2 regions of the Lysinibacillus sp. FSL M8-0355 genome follow, and region 1 is predicted to be linked to the other one. Evidence: predicted binding sites of a transcription regulator. Region 1 holds the regulator's gene; the other holds the start of a gene.
What was found. The regulator Rex, encoded in region 1, represses fermentation and respiration genes when NADH is low (regulators of the CRP and FNR family bind a similar motif). The targets are predictions, from matches to a motif close to TTGTGAAATATTTCACAA.
Positions count from the first base shown of each region.

Region 2: MKY46_RS20375 (cytochrome ubiquinol oxidase subunit I) is a predicted target of Rex. The motif match lies at 5,054-5,071, and genes of this name have one in related genera.

Region 1 covers NZ_JBBPAI010000001.1:4,272,867-4,281,080, reverse strand. The annotation lists gene tsaD (tRNA (adenosine(37)-N6)-threonylcarbamoyltransferase complex transferase subunit TsaD) at 1-747, shown strand, start outside; gene MKY46_RS20870 (ABC transporter ATP-binding protein) at 1,189-3,132, opposite strand; gene MKY46_RS20865 (redox-sensing transcriptional repressor Rex) at 3,386-4,021, shown strand; gene MKY46_RS20860 (twin-arginine translocase TatA/TatE family subunit) at 4,187-4,372, shown strand; gene tatC (twin-arginine translocase subunit TatC) at 4,390-5,214, shown strand; gene MKY46_RS20850 (CPBP family intramembrane glutamic endopeptidase) at 5,292-6,056, opposite strand; gene groES (co-chaperone GroES) at 6,228-6,512, shown strand; gene groL (chaperonin GroEL) at 6,643-8,214, shown strand, end outside.
Region 2 covers NZ_JBBPAI010000001.1:4,156,004-4,164,217, forward strand. The annotation lists gene MKY46_RS20355 (tRNA dihydrouridine synthase) at 1-625, opposite strand, end outside; gene rlmD (23S rRNA (uracil(1939)-C(5))-methyltransferase RlmD) at 821-2,188, opposite strand; gene cydS (cytochrome bd oxidase small subunit CydS) at 2,298-2,420, opposite strand; gene MKY46_RS20370 (cytochrome d ubiquinol oxidase subunit II) at 2,435-3,460, opposite strand; gene MKY46_RS20375 (cytochrome ubiquinol oxidase subunit I) at 3,457-4,803, opposite strand; gene MKY46_RS20380 (diacylglycerol kinase) at 5,357-6,271, opposite strand; gene MKY46_RS20385 (thioredoxin family protein) at 6,345-6,908, opposite strand; gene gatB (Asp-tRNA(Asn)/Glu-tRNA(Gln) amidotransferase subunit GatB) at 7,066-8,214, opposite strand, start outside.

The DNA.
Region 1 (8,214 bases):
TTATTGATTGGCATTAACGCAGCTAAGGCTTTTGCTTTTGCTAACAGCTTGCCGATTGTTGGCGTCCACCATATTGCAGGACATATTTATGCCAATGCACTTGTTCAGCCAATGGAATTTCCTTTGTTGGCACTTGTCGTATCAGGTGGTCATACAGAGCTTGTTTATATGAAGGAACATGGCTCCTTTGAGGTCATTGGTGAAACACGAGATGATGCAGCTGGTGAAGCCTATGATAAAGTGGCACGCGTTTTAAACTTACCTTATCCAGGTGGACCACGTATTGATCAGCTTGCTCATGAGGGTGAAGAGGCTGTTCCTTTTCCAAGAGTTTGGTTAGAGGAGGGTTCTTATGATTTTAGCTTTAGTGGCTTAAAATCAGCAGTCATCAATTATAAACACAATATGGATCAACGAGGCGAAGCTATTTCGCCAGCAGCCGTTGCTAAAGGTTTTCAGGAAAGTGTTGTCGAAGTACTGACAGCGAAAACATTGCGTGCTGCTCGCGAATATCAGGTGAAGCAGGTCATAGCAGCTGGTGGTGTAGCAGCGAATAAAGGTCTGCGAAGCGCTTTAGAGGCTGTATTTGCCGAGGAAGGCATCCCATTTTTTGTACCACCACTCAAATTGTGTACAGATAATGCGGCAATGATTGGAGCAGCAGCCATGCCAATGTTTGAGGCGGGGGTTCGAGGAAACTTAATGATGAATGGACGTCCAGGAATGGAGTTAAAATCTTGGGTGTAGCAGTAAATGAAGGAGGTATCTTATTGAAGATATCTCTTTTTTTGATTGTCGAAAATTTGTTGATAAAAAATGAACGTTGCGAAGAGAATAATAATATTCAACACGTTAATTGACAAATTTTTCAGAAAATTATCCACAGGTAATGGAGCGAACTAAGTACCGAACACGCGTACTTATGCACAATATGTTGATAACTTGTGCATAACTTGTGATTATTCAATATATAGTAGCATGTTTTACAAGGGATGATGTGGATAAAATAATTTTTGATTGTGGACAATGTGGAAAACTCTGTTGATATGTTGGTATTACTAGATTTATAGTGTGTATAAAACTGTGGGCACTTTTTGTCGAAAAATAGCACTTGACCAATATATATGAAAAATAAAGGTGTGTAAAGAAAAAAGCCATGCGGCGAGGCACATGGCTTAAAATCAGTAACTACATATTCATATTTTCAAGTTCCTCATTTAGCTCTAACCATTCTAATTCCAATCGCTCATGCTGTTCTTTAGCAGTAGCTAATTCGTCTTGAAGCTGTGAAATTTTTTCGTGATCCGTGAAAATTGCAGGGTCACAGAGAGCTTCCTCGAGTCTATCAATGATAGCTGTTGTTTCTTGCATCTTCACTTCTAGTTCTTCAATAGTACGTCTAATTTGACGTTCGCGTTTTTTTGCCTCTTTATCAATTTTAGAGGTAGAAGTCTTATCAGGTAGGTCTTGCTGTACTTGTAGTTGGGAGGCAGCCTTCATTTGCGCTAGCTCCAACAGTTCCTGTTTTTTCTCTACATAATAATCATAGTCACCTAAATATTCAAATGACCCAGTTCCAGACAACTCCACCACTTTCGTTGTGATACGATTAATGAAGTAGCGGTCATGGGAGACAAATAGAAGCGTTCCAGGATAATCAATCAGTGCATTTTCCAGAACCTCTTTACTATCTAAGTCTAGATGGTTTGTAGGCTCGTCGAGAATTAAAAAATTGGCCTTTTGCATCATTAATTTTGACAGTGCAAGGCGTGCTTTTTCACCGCCTGATAAAGAGGATACGGTTTTATCCACATCTTCTCCACTAAATAGGAAGCGTCCTAAGACAGTGCGAATATCTTTTTCATTCATGAGCGGCCATTCATCCCATAGCTCTTTCAAGACACTTTTATTGCTTGAAAGCTTTGCTTGCTCTTGATCATAATAGCCAATTTGTACATTAGTACCATAACGAATAGCACCTGCAAGAGGTGTTAAATCTTTCACAATTGTTTTTAATAATGTTGATTTACCAACCCCATTTGGTCCAACAAGGGCTATCCGATCCTCGCGAAAAGTGCGCAGGTTAATACCACTAGATATTAGCTGATCATCATAGCCGATTGTTAAATCATCGACGGATAAAACATCATTACCACTTTGACGTTCGATAGTAAAACCAAAACTAGCGGATTTCTCATCACCATCCGGCGATTCCATCCACTCAGTTCGTTCAAGCATTTTACGTCGACTTTGTGCCATTTTTGTTGTAGAGGCACGTGCAATATTCTTTTGGATAAAATCCTCTAGCTTGGCCTTTTCATCTTGCTGACGCTCAAAAAGTTTGACATCGCGTTCATAGGTTTTAGCCTTTTCATCTAAATAAGCACTGTAATTGCCTGTATATTTTGTAACACGATGACGTGACACCTCGTAGACAATGGAAACGACTTGGTCTAAGAAGTAGCGGTCATGGGAAACAATTAAAATAGCTCCTTCATAGCTCTTTAAATAAGATTCCAACCAAGATAATGTTTCGATATCTAAATGGTTCGTAGGCTCATCGAGAATTAAAAGGTCTGGTTTACTAAGTAAAAGCTTAGCCAGTGCTAAACGTGTGCGTTGTCCACCAGATAGTGAGCTGATGGGTTTATCATAGTCTTCGGGATAGAACTGCATTCCATGAAGCACTGAACGTATGTCCGATTCATATTGATAGCCGCCAGCATCCTTAAAAGTATGCTGTAGTTGATCGTATTCCGACATAACTTTCGCATACAGAGTGGAATTTTCGTAAACGGTAGGATCAGCCATCTGCTGTTCGAGCGAGCGGAGCGTTTGTTCTTGAGCTAAAAGCGGTTCGAAAATGGTCATCATTTCATCCCAAATAGTTAACGTAGAATTTAATCCAGCATGTTGCTCTAAATAGCCAACCTGAACGCCCTTTGGGATAATGATATCCCCAGAGTCATAGGACATTTGACCAGCGATTATTTTTAATAAAGTCGATTTACCTGCACCGTTTCGCCCTACTAAGGCAACGCGATCACGGTGTTGAACTTCTAATTTAACACCACTTAAAATTTCATCTGCAAGAAAGGATTTAGTTAGTTGATTGACCTGTAAAACAATCATTCTTGACACCTCAATTCTACCTTAGTGTAATGGATGAACGATTTGCATGCAATGTAGGTGCTTTACTTATTCCTAGCAGTCATGTAAGATTGAAACGATTTCTTTTTAGTTAGTTGCGTACAAAGCGCCATTAACTAAAGAGAAATACGCTAGTGGATTGCAAAAATGTTGTATATAGTTAAGGATAAATGTATTAAAATTAGTAGTTAAATACAGTAAAATTGATTGAGGTTCATCATAAGGAGGAGAAAGTTTGAAACAAGAATTAAAAATCCCACAAGCCACTACAAAAAGACTTCCTCTTTACTATCGATTTATTCAAAACTTTGCACAAGAAGGTATGGAACGTATTTCGTCGAAGGAACTGAGTGAAGCGATGAAAATAGATTCTGCAACGATTCGCCGTGATTTTTCTTATTTTGGCGCTCTTGGTAAAAAGGGCTATGGCTATGATGTGCAGCATTTATTACAATTTTTTAGCCAGACGCTTGATCAACATGAAGCGACAAAAGTAGCGTTAATTGGCGTGGGGAATTTGGGCAGTGCATTATTAAAATATAATTTTCAAAAAAACCATAATACACATATTGTCGTAGCATTCGATTCTAAAGCACCGAAGGATGGCAAAATGATTAGTAATATTCCTGTTTTTCATCCAGATTTGCTGGAGGAGAAGTATGCTGAATACGGTGCAGAGCTTGCGATTTTAACCGTTTCACCACGCTCCGCACAAAAAATGGCGGATCGTTTAGCAGCAATGAATGCAAAAGGTATTTTAAACTTTACACCAGAACGGTTAACAGTACCAGATAGAATGCAGCTCTTAACCATTGATTTATCGGTAGAATTGCAAGCGCTTATCTATTTAATTCGTAATCAGGAAGTGTGAAAATAATACATATTTTTAAGTGTAATTCACCATTTCTGTCAAATAATATTTTTTAATAAAATGCGGGTAAACCTATGAGAGAGACGAAAAACTTTCACATATAATTAGTTAGCAAAATGGCGAAATATGCGTTAAAATGATGGATATAAAGAGGAGGTGGCTGTAATGGGTGGAATTGGTCCTATGAGCCTCATTATTATCGGAATTGTCGCGTTATTAATTTTTGGTCCTAAGAAGTTACCAGAGCTTGGTAAGGCATTTGGTTCAACACTACGTGAATTCAAAAATGCTACTAAAGGTTTAGCCGACGAAGATGATGATGACAAGAAAAAGAAAGAACTAGATAAGTAAGTTAGGATGTTTGAGGAATGAATCCAAAAGATCTAACTGTCATTGAGCATATAGAAGAATTAAGAAAACGGCTGTTCATTGTTGCCGTTTTCTTTGTTCTCGCTATGGCTGGCGGCTTTTTCGTCGCAAAGCCGCTTGTTAAATACCTTCAAATGACTGGAGCAAAATATAATATTGAGCTTCATGCATTTGACGTAGTCACACCACTTGCAATTTATATCCAAGTTGTTTTTATAATTGCCTTTATTCTTTCATCGCCAGTGTTGATGTATCAATTGTGGTCGTTTATTAGCCCTGGATTAAGAGAAGTAGAACGTAAAGCCACTCTAAGCTATATACCATATTCATTTCTATTGTTTATTGCAGGGTTATCTTTTTCGTACTTTTTACTCTTCCCGTATGTCATAAAATTCATGATGAATTTATCGAATGATTTGGAGATACAGCAAACCATTGGTATACATGAGTATTTTACATTTTTGTTTAAGCTTACAATACCTTTTGGTTTTCTATTCCAGTTACCGATTGTTGTTTTATTCTTTTCGCGAATTGGTATATTAAGTCCAGATTTACTAATTCGAATTCGTAAATATTCATACTTTGGTTTATTTGTATGTGCAGCGATTATTGCACCGCCTGAGTTGGCGTCACATTTAATGGTTTCTGTGCCATTGTTTATCTTGTATGAAATTAGTATTATGATTTCTCGGATTGGTTATAAGAAATATCTTAAATCAGAGGAAATTCGTTTAAAAGAAGAACAGGAAGCGGAGCAAAAGCGTCAGATTGAAGAGGCGCTTGAGCAGCAACGACGACAAATAGAAGAATTGAATCAACAGTAATAGATAAAGCTCGGTGCCCTCAATGGGACACCGAGCTTTTGTGTTCTAATTCCGCTTTACGATGACTTTACAAAAAATTATTGCATTTTTTCTAGTTCTTGAAGAAACTTTTGCAATGGCTCTGCATAGAATTGTACAAGTGTCACAAATCCATTAAGCATAACGTGTGCGATAATAGAAGTCCAAATGCGTTTTGTTTTGTGATATAAAAAGGCAAATATTAAGCCACAAATGGTATAAAGCAAGATATGCGAGAAGTCGAAGTGGATAATCGCAAAGAATATGGCACTTACTATAGCCGCCACCCAGAAATTTGTTGTTTGGACAAGCGAGCCAAATATGACTCTGCGGAAGACGAATTCTTCTAAAATAGGCCCAAATACAACAATCGCTAATATAGCAACGGGAGCACCTTGAGCTATAGCGACGATATCTGCGGTATTTTGGGAACCTCCTTCGATACCGAAAACAGCCATCTCAATAGCGGCACCAATCATTTGACCAAAGAACACGAGGAAGAAACCGAAGATTCCCCAAACAATTGTAAGAGGGATCGTTTCCTTTTTTCCTTGATAAATGTTCCAAAAGGCTTTATCACGAGATGTTAGGATTAAGCTTAAAATGAGCGCAATAGCAAAACTAAGGGCAATATACCAGCCTTGAGTAATGGGAGCCGCTTGTTCAGAAGCTAGACCAGTTATCTTCATAACGAGCTTATGAAACGGTAAGAGCAGCCATCTGCTTGAAATCTGCATCAAGATATAAATTAATAAGACATACAGGGCTGTTTTTTTATGTTTCGTTATTTTTTGAGAATTAGTCACAGTCAAAATCCTTTCCATTCATATGCTTCCTTTCTATTGTAGAGGAATATGGAAAGAAAACAAAATTTTTCGAAGTTCTGGCTTGCAAAAAAAAGTGTGATTGATTATCATAATAATTGTGTTAGCACTCATTGATATAGAGTGCTAATAAATTTTAACAATTATTTAATTATTAGGAGGTTGTTTCACTTGTTAAGACCACTAGGAGATCGTATTGTAATTGAACTAATCGAGGTAGAAGAGAAATCTGCATTCGGTATTGTACTACCTGACTCTGCAAAAGAAAAACCACAAGAGGGTAAAGTAGTAGCAGTTGGGACAGGTCGTGTATTAGAGAACGGGCAACGTGTAGAGCTTGACGTTAAAGTTGACGACCGCATTATTTTCTCTAAATACGCTGGAACAGAAGTTAAATTTGAAGGTAATGAATACCTAATTTTACGCGAAAGCGATATTCTTGCAATTATTGAATAAGTACATTATTCACACCTTAAATAAAGGTGAAGGCTTATTGTTTGTTTAACGAAAATGACAATAAGATGAAATTGATATAAATATATTGAAGAAGCTTAACGAATATTCCATTTCAGGAGGGTAAATTCTCATGGCAAAAGATATTAAATTCTCAGAAGACGCTCGTTCATTAATGTTACAAGGTGTAGATAAATTAGCGAATACAGTAAAAGTAACATTAGGACCAAAAGGGCGTAATGTTGTTTTAGAAAAAAAATTCGGTTCACCACTTATTACAAATGATGGTGTAACAATCGCTAAAGAAATCGAGCTAGAAAACCCATATGAAAACATGGGGGCAAAATTAGTAGCAGAGGTTGCTTCTAAGACAAATGAAATCGCTGGTGACGGTACAACAACAGCAACAGTATTAGCACAAGCAATTATTCGTGAAGGCTTGAAAAACGTTACGGCTGGTGCAAATCCTGTAGGTATCCGCAAAGGTATTGATAAAGCAGTTGCTGCTGCACTTACAGAATTACACGCTATTTCTCGTCCAGTAAGCAATAAAGAAGAAATTGCACAAGTTGCTGCTATTTCTGCTGCAGATGATGAAGTTGGACAACTGATCGCTGAAGCAATGGAGCGTGTTGGTAACGACGGCGTTATTACAATCGAAGAATCTAAAGGCTTCACAACAGAACTTGATGTAGTAGAAGGTATGCAGTTTGACCGTGGCTATGCTTCACACTACATGGTAACTGACACAGATAAAATGGAAGCGGTTCTTGATAACCCATACATTTTAATTACTGATAAAAAAATTACAAACATTCAAGAAGTATTACCATTATTAGAACAAGTGGTACAACAAGGTCGTCCATTAGTAATCATTGCTGAAGACGTGGAAGGTGAAGCACTTGCAACGCTTGTTGTGAACAAGCTTCGTGGTACATTCAATGCTGTAGCAGTAAAAGCACCAGGCTTCGGTGATCGTCGTAAAGCTATGCTTGAAGATATCGCTATCCTAACTGGTGGTCAAGTAATTACTGAAGAATTAGGCTTAGACCTAAAATCAGCGGATATTTCTTCACTTGGACGTGCAGCAAAAGTTGTTGTAACAAAAGACAATACAACAATCGTTGAAGGTGTTGGCGGTGCAGACGCAATCGAAGGACGCATTGGTCAAATCCGTGCACAACTTGCTGAAACAACATCAGAATTCGATAAAGAAAAATTACAAGAACGTCTTGCAAAATTAGCAGGTGGCGTAGCAGTTATCAAAGTTGGTGCTGCAACAGAAACTGAGCTTAAAGAACGTAAACTGCGTATTGAAGATGCCCTAAACTCTACTCGTGCTGCTGTTGAAGAAGGTATCGTATCAGGTGGTGGTACAGCCCTTCTTAACGTCTATGCAGCAGTGGAAAAAGCAGCTGAATCAGTAGATGGCGACGTAGCTACAGGTGTGAAAATCGTTTTACGTGCTTTAGAAGAACCAGTTCGCCAAATCGCTAATAACGCTGGTCTTGAAGGTTCAATCATCGTGGATCGCCTAAAACGTGAAGAAGTTGGCATTGGTTTCAATGCAGCTACTGGCGAATGGGTAAACATGATGGAAGCAGGCGTAGTGGACCCAGCAAAAGTAACTCGTTCAGCTCTACAAAACGCAGCATCAGTTGCAGCGCTATTCTTAACAACAGAAGCAGTTGTAGCAGATATTCCA
Region 2 (8,214 bases), 120 kb from region 1:
CATTGATTGTTAGTAGCGTATTTGGTGCAATACGATCACGTAACTTTTTGATTTCCGGAATAAGCTCCCAATGCGCATCTACTAAGCTCATTTCCTTTCTTGTTCGTAGATGAATCGAAAGGTTCGCTATATCTTGTTGTAAAATATGTGTTAGCCACTCCTCCCACTCATTTATCTCCTTATAGCCAAGACGAGTTTTCACGCTAACAGGCAGTCCGCCCGCTTTTGCTGCTTGAATCAATTCTGCCGCGACATCTGGACGGAGAATAAGGCCACTCCCTTTTCCTCTTGATGCCACATTCGGTACAGGGCAACCCATATTAATATCAATGCCTTTAAAACCTAGCTCTGCCATACCAATACTCATTTGACGGAAATAGTCGGGATTATCCCCCCAAATATGTGCCACCATTGGCTGCTCATCTTCTGTAAAAGTCAAACGGCCACGTACACTTTTCTGTCCCTCTGGATGACAATAGCTATCCGAATTTGTAAACTCTGTAAAAAATACATCCGGCCGACCTGCTTCATTTACTACATGTCGAAAAACAACATCTGTCACATCTTCCATTGGTGCCAGCACAAAAAATGGTCGTGGTAAATCACGCCAAAAATTATCTATCATGTTAAACCCAAATCCTCTCACTATGAATAAAACTCTATACTTTCAGTCCAAAATATAAAGCTCAATTTTACATTTATATCATGCCCAATAACTTTTTGAAAATCAGTCACGTTTATTATATCGAAAATCGTTCTTAAATGGTAATTGTCTAAATAGAAAGCAGATAGTATAGATTTCTCTACACCATCTGCTTTTCTACTCTACTAACGTTAGCCAAGCAACCGCTTCACAATGCGTCGAATGCGGGAACATGTCTACTGGCTGAATTTCCTGTGTTTGATAGCCGCCATCCTCCAAAATACGAAGGTCGCGTGCTAGTGTAGCTGGGTTGCAGGATACATAGACCACTCGTTTTGGCCGTTGCTCTAAAATGGTAGTTAGTAGTGCTTCGTCGCAGCCTTTGCGTGGTGGATCGACTACTAGTACGTCTGCTTCCTTGCCCTCTTTATACCATCTTGGAATAACTTCCTCTGCTGGGCCAGCCTCAAAATAAGTATTTGTAAAACCATTGAGTACTGCGTTGCGTTTAGCATCTTCAATTGCTTGTGGGACAATCTCCACGCCCATGACTGCCTTTGCTTTTTGTGCCAGGAATAAAGAGATGGTACCAATGCCACAATACGCATCAATGACGCGTTCATCCCCCTGCAAGTCAGCATAATCCAATGCTTGTTTATAGAGGACCTCTGTTTGCTCTGGGTTGACTTGATAGAAGGAACGAGCTGAAATCTCAAAACGTACATCGCCAATTGTATCAATAATGATGTCCTTGCCCCAAAGATTGATGGTATCATCACCAAAAATCACATTGGTTTTTTCATTATTCACATTTTGCATAATCGACGTAACGTTCGGAACTAATCTTTGAATCACTGCAACGGCTGCCTCTTTTTGTGGGAACTTTTTCTTTTTTGTTACAAGGACAACCATGACCTCACCTGTTGCTCGTGCTTTACGAATGACAACGTGTCGCAGCATTCCTTCGTGTGTATGCTCATTGTAAGGGCGAATTCCTATCGCCGTTAATTCCTTTTTCAAGCCTGCAAGAATGGCGTCCGCTTCTCCTGTTTGAATTAAGCAACGATCCATATCTACAATGCTATGCGTTTTTGTTTTATAAAAACCTGCAATCGCTTGTCCTTCTTCATTTACAGAGAAGGGGATTTGCGCTTTATTACGGTAATGCCAAGGCTCTTCCATTCCTTTTACAGGAAGCACAGGTGCATTAATTTTACCAATGCGCTGCATCACATTGCGCACCATATTTTCTTTCCACTTTAACTGCCCCTCATAGGATAAATGCTGTAGTTGACAGCCGCCACATTGCTTGAAATAATCACAGGGTGCTACTACTCGATCTGAAGATGGCTTAATAATATCTACAACTTTTGCAAAGCCATAATTTTTCAAGGTTTTCATCACATGTATTTCAGCTGTTTCGTTCGGAAGTGCGCCTTGTATAAATAGTGGGTAGCCATCAACCTTTGCGACGCCATTGCCATCATGTGTTAAATCTTCTATATAAACTGAAAGTCGATCATTTTTTTTCACGGGTGCTGACATTCGTACATCCTCCATTTCAATCTCCTTATTGTAGCATGTGTTGGCGAATGAAAAAAGAACAAGACTTGCCCGTTATATTGTTCTCCTCACTAACTTGAAAAAAGAGCCGCTATTCGCGACTCTTTTCTTGCTCTTTTGTAATATGATAATCCCTTGGTGCCCACCAAAATGCACACAAGATCCCAAGAATGACGACAATAAAAGGTGCATAAAAAATTAAGAAACTTTGCATACCTTGATTTCCTCCTATGCGTGATTGTCTTCTTTTCCTGTCACATAATTTTTATTGAACAAGAATAGTTTCATCAATAAATAGAGTGAAGGAAGAAGAAGGCACAGCCCTAAAATAAATGCGATGACTAAAGCAACCGCCATTTGTGTGCTTGTAAAACTATCATAAATTGTTAAATACGGATACAGTAAGTATGGATATTGTGCTATCCCATATGCAAAGAAGGCTACAGCAAATTGAGCAATAAGAAGCCCAACTGCAAGTCCGTACTTTTTACGCATGGCAATGAGCATGACTGTAATAATAAATAAGACAGCTGAAATCGCAAACATCCACCATAAATTCACCATGTGACTATAACTTTCTGGGTTAATGGATTTCATTTCATACATAATGCCCAGTGCACTAATCATTAACGGTGCTGCCCAAACAAGTGCATATTTTCGCATCAGTTTAGTCGCTTCTACGTCATTTGCTTTATGAGCATACCACGTTAAAAATACGGCTGAAATATACAGCACAGCAGCGATGCTCAGTACCACAATGCTCCAAGCAAATGGACTTGTATATAAAGTCCAGTAGTTTAGCACAGGTTGCCCATCAATCAGATCAACATAGCCTCCACCAGCAATGGCAAAAACAACAGATAAGGAAGCGGGAATTAATAAACCTGCCACACCGTATGTCAGCGTATACCCTATATGTCCTCGCGTGCCATACGATTCAAAGGCATAGTAGGAGCCACGAATTGCTAACAGTACAAGCGAAATACTGACTGGCACAAGTAAAATCGTTCCGTAATAAAAAGCAGTTTGTGGGAAAAATCCAACGATCCCTACGAAGAAGAATACTAAAAAGACATTGGTTACTTCCCAGACAGGCGATAAATAACGTTTGATAATATTTGTTAAAATATGATTTTTACCAATTAGTAGGCTATAAGCGTTGAAGAAGCCTGCACCAAAATCAATGGATGCGACAATGACATAGCCAAATAGAAAAATCCATAATACGGAAATACCTAATACCTCTAACGTCATAGGATGTCACCGCCTTTTTCAGAGTGGCGATCTTCAATTTCACGCTCGATTGGATTCTTTTTAAACATTCGAACCAAGACGACAATACTTCCTACTGCTAAAACTGCATAAACACCTGCGAACAATAGCATCATTAAATCCACATGGTCACTCGTAGTAGCTCCCTCCGGTGTACGCATTAGACCATACAGTATCCATGGTTGACGTCCAACTTCCGCAAGCCACCAACCTGCTTCGATGGCAATGATTGACAGAGGTCCTCCCGCAACAATAATCCATCTATACCATCGCGAATGAATAAATTGCCAGCCCCGTGCTTTCCCTACAACATAAAGTAATGAAACTAGCACCATAAACATACCAATGGACACCATAATATCAAAGAGATAATGAATATAGAGTGGTGGTAAATCCTCCTCCGCAAATTGATCTAAGCCAATTACCTCTGCGTTAGGATTAAAATGTGCAAGAATGCTCAAAGCATACGGAATTTTAATGGCGTATTTTACTTCTTCTCCATCTAATACACCAAATAATACAAGCGATGCTTTACCCTCTGTTTCAAAATGCCATTCTGCAGCGGCTAGTTTTTCGGGTTGATATTCAGCTAAGTATTTTCCTGAAAAATCTCCAATTACAGCAGCAGCTATGGAGAAAATTAAGCCAATTTTCATAAGTAAAAGCAAGGATTTTTTATGGTATACATGCTTAGAGCCTTTTAACATTCTGTATCCTGCAATAGCTGCTAGTACAAATGCCGATGTCATATACGCTGTCACAAGTACATGCGCTACCTTTGTCGGCATGGCCGGGTTAAACATCGCTAAAAAAGGTTGAATATTGACAAGTTCTCCGTTTACAATATCAAATCCTTGTGGTGCATTCATAAAAGCATTAACAATTGTAATGAAGACCGCTGACATCGACGCTCCAACAGCGACAGGAATTAATAGTAGCATATGTTTTTTCTGACTATCAAAGCGGTCCCATGTATATAAATAGATCCCTAAAAATATAGCTTCAAAGAAAAATGCAAACGTTTCCATAAACAATGGTAATGCAATCGTTTGACCAGCAAGTTGCATAAAGTTAGGCCACAATAATGAAAGCTGTAAGCCAATGGCAGTTCCTGTTACAACACCTACGGCCACAGTAATAACAAAACCACGCGCCCAACGTCTCGCCATTAAGATATAATGCTCATCATTCTTTTTATACCCAGTCCATTGAGCAATCATAATCATCAACGGGACACCTACACCAATCGTTGCATAAATAATATGGAACGATAATGTTAACTCCGTTAATGCTCGACTCCAAAAGACTGCTGATTCATTAATCATCTCATTGCCCCCCTAACTTCCAAATATTCTTCCAAGAATGGAAAGTAGCATAATAATTGCAACACCAAAACTTATCCATATAAGTTTCTTTTCTTGTGACTTATACAAAGGCAACACTTCCTTTCCCTTATCCATACCCCCATTTTCCACTATTACAACGAATAAAACCTTAATAACGGACCGAAATTTCAGGCTATTATTAAGGTTTCAAATTTTGTTCAACTAATATACGCACATTTGCCAAACATTTTTCTAAATTCATTCACAATCTAAGTTCTAAAGATGAAATTGTATAATTTAGTCCATTCCAATTTAATAAAGGAAGCAATCGGATTAAGTAGGTTTTCAGAGATTCTTATGTGGCACAGTTCTGGTTTTCGACTTCTATTGGGAAAGTTAACTTTGGGAGTGTGGGGGGTAGATATTTTTGGGAGTGGTGAAGCTTTTCTCTTTAGGGGACTTCCTAATATGCAGATCCCTTACTTTTATAAGTACGATCAGATAGAATCCAAAAAGCTCATCCAACTAAAATAGGATGAGCTTTTTGGATTGATTAAATACGGTCTTCTTCTCGAATATCTGCAAGTGGGACAAAGATTTCAATGTGACGCTTCAGATTTTCAAATGTCGCCGGTGCGTCTCCGCCATATTCGCCATCTAGGTTAAGATGGACTTCGTTTTCAGTCGTAACTTTGACAACGCTGGCTTTTTTATAAATGACACGATCGTCATTTAAATGTTCGCCTCGTAATGCCATAGCAGCTAGTTGAATAAACTCTGGAAGGCTTACTTTTTTCAGTACTATTACTGTAAAGTAACCATCATTAATACTCGCATCAGGGGCAAGTTTTTCAAAGCCACCTACTGAATTCGTTAAACCACATAGGAACATCATGGCGTCCCCATCAAATACTTCGCCATCATATTCAATACGCATATGGGAAGCTTTGATGGATGGAATCATTTCTACTGCCTTTACATAATAGGCTAACTGACCAAGCATTGTTTTCATTTTACTTGGTACTTCATAAGTGAGTTCTGTAATGCGTCCCCCAGCAGCAATATTAATGAAATAGCGTTCGCCATTTAAGAGACCCACGTCCACTGGTAATGTGTCGCCTTGAATTATAATGTCTACAGCCTCATCAATATTTCGAGGAATATGCACAGCACGGGCAAAATCATTTGTAGTACCCATCGGAATTAGACCAACTTTCGGACGGTTTTCAAATGGACTTACACCTGAAACAACTTCATTTAATGTGCCATCTCCACCAACTGCGATGATGATATCAAAACCACGCTCTACCGCATTTTTTGCTGCAAGCGTTGCATCTCCCTCACATGTTGTTGCATGACAGGATGTCTCATAGCCTGCTACCTCTAGTTTTTCCAACACCTCTGGTAGATGTTTCTTAAATACTTCGCGTCCAGATGTAGGATTATAAATGATTCTTGCTCGTTTCATAACATACCTTCCTGCTTCATAAGATTCTATTTCATTCAACGAAATTCTACGTTGAAATGTTGCAATGCTCTTGTTATTTTTGTAATGCGTTTGTTACCTGTTTTTTAAAGTCCTCATAGACATACGTCCAGTAAGTTGAGTTCGAGATATTTTCCTCTCGAATTTCTGCATAAAGAGCTTTTTGAGCTTCTTCAAATGTTGGATCTTCTTTATCTGGTAAACTCGCTCGTTTCGTTACGACTAACTCTTGTAATTCAGGCGCACGTGGTCCCCATTTTCCTACAACCTCACCTGCATCATCTAACAACAGATAAATCGGGATAGCACGACCACCGTTTGTTAAATAACGATCAATTAACTCTGTATCAGCATCGCGAAAAACGGTACGCATTTCTAACCCTGCCGCTTCAGCAACACGACGAATAATAGGGTTGTTTAACATAGCGTCTCCGCACCAATCTTCTGTAATAGTTAAAATTTTTGGCTGCTTATCTTTTAGTAATTCGATGAAGCCATCGTTTGTTGGCACTTCAAAACCATCATAAATACGGAAGCTCTCTTCTTTCAACGTCGTCATGTTCTCCATATATTGTTGTATCGAAATAGCTTCTTGAAAATATTGTTGTTCAGTTTTCATTGGCTCGTCCCCCTTATTATTGTCTATTCTATATTTTGCTATGAATACTCTTTTTAAACAACTATTAAGTGTTATAAATTGCAAATTAGTTACATTTTTGAAAATTAATAGCCGAGGGAGCAATAAAGCTCTCTCGGCTATTATGTTACAACGAGTATTATCGTTTGGCAATTTCTTGTTGTAATAATTTATTAACCATTGGAGGGTTGGCTTGACCTTTTGTTGCCTTCATAATTTGACCAACTAAGAAGCCAATCGCACGATCTTTACCATTTTTAAAGTCTTCGATAGATTGTGCATTGTTATCTAAAACTTCTGTTACGATGGCTAGTAGTGCACCTTCATCGGAAATTTGAACTAAACCTTTCGCCTTCACAATATCCTGTGCAGAACCACCGTTTTCTACTAATTCAGCAAATACTTTTTTACCGATCTTAGAAGAAATTGTTCCGTCAGTGATCAATTTCACCATCTCAGCAAGGTTTTCTGGTGTTAGTGCAGTATCTTTAAGGTCTTTTTGTTCCGCATTTAAGTAAGCTGAAACATCACCCATTAGCCAGTTAGCAGAAAGTTTCGCATCTGCACCGTTCACAATCATTGCCTCGAAGAAGTCTGAGATTTCTTTAGAAATAACAAGAACTCCTGCATCATATGGTGTTAAGCCTAATTCTTCTACATAACGTTTTTTACGAGCATCTGGAAGCTCAGGAATTTCTGATTTCACTCTCTCTAGCCATGCATCATCAATCGAAAGACGAACTAAGTCTGGCTCTGGGAAGTAACGGTAATCATCTGTTCCCTCTTTCACACGCATTAAAATTGTTTTACCTGTTTTTTCATCGAAACGACGTGTTTCTTGCTCAATAATACCGCCTGATAATAATACATCTGCTTGACGTAATTCCTCATGCTCTAAACCACGACGAACATAGTTGAAGGAGTTCAGGTTTTTAAGCTCCGTTTTTGTGCCAAATTCTTCTTGACCATACGGACGAAGAGAAATGTTGGCATCACAACGTAATGAGCCTTCTTCCATCTTACAATCAGATACGTCTGTATATTGAATAATTGATTTTAATTTTTCTAGGTAAGCATATGCTTCGTTTGGTGTACGAATGTCTGGCTCAGAAACAATCTCAACAAGTGGTGTACCTTGACGGTTAAAGTCAACTAATGAGTGATCCCCAGCATGTGAAAGTTTACCAGCATCTTCTTCCATATGAAGACGTGTAATACCGATACGTTTTGTATAGCCGTCTACTTCAATATCGATCCAGCCGTTTTTACCGATTGGTTTATCAAATTG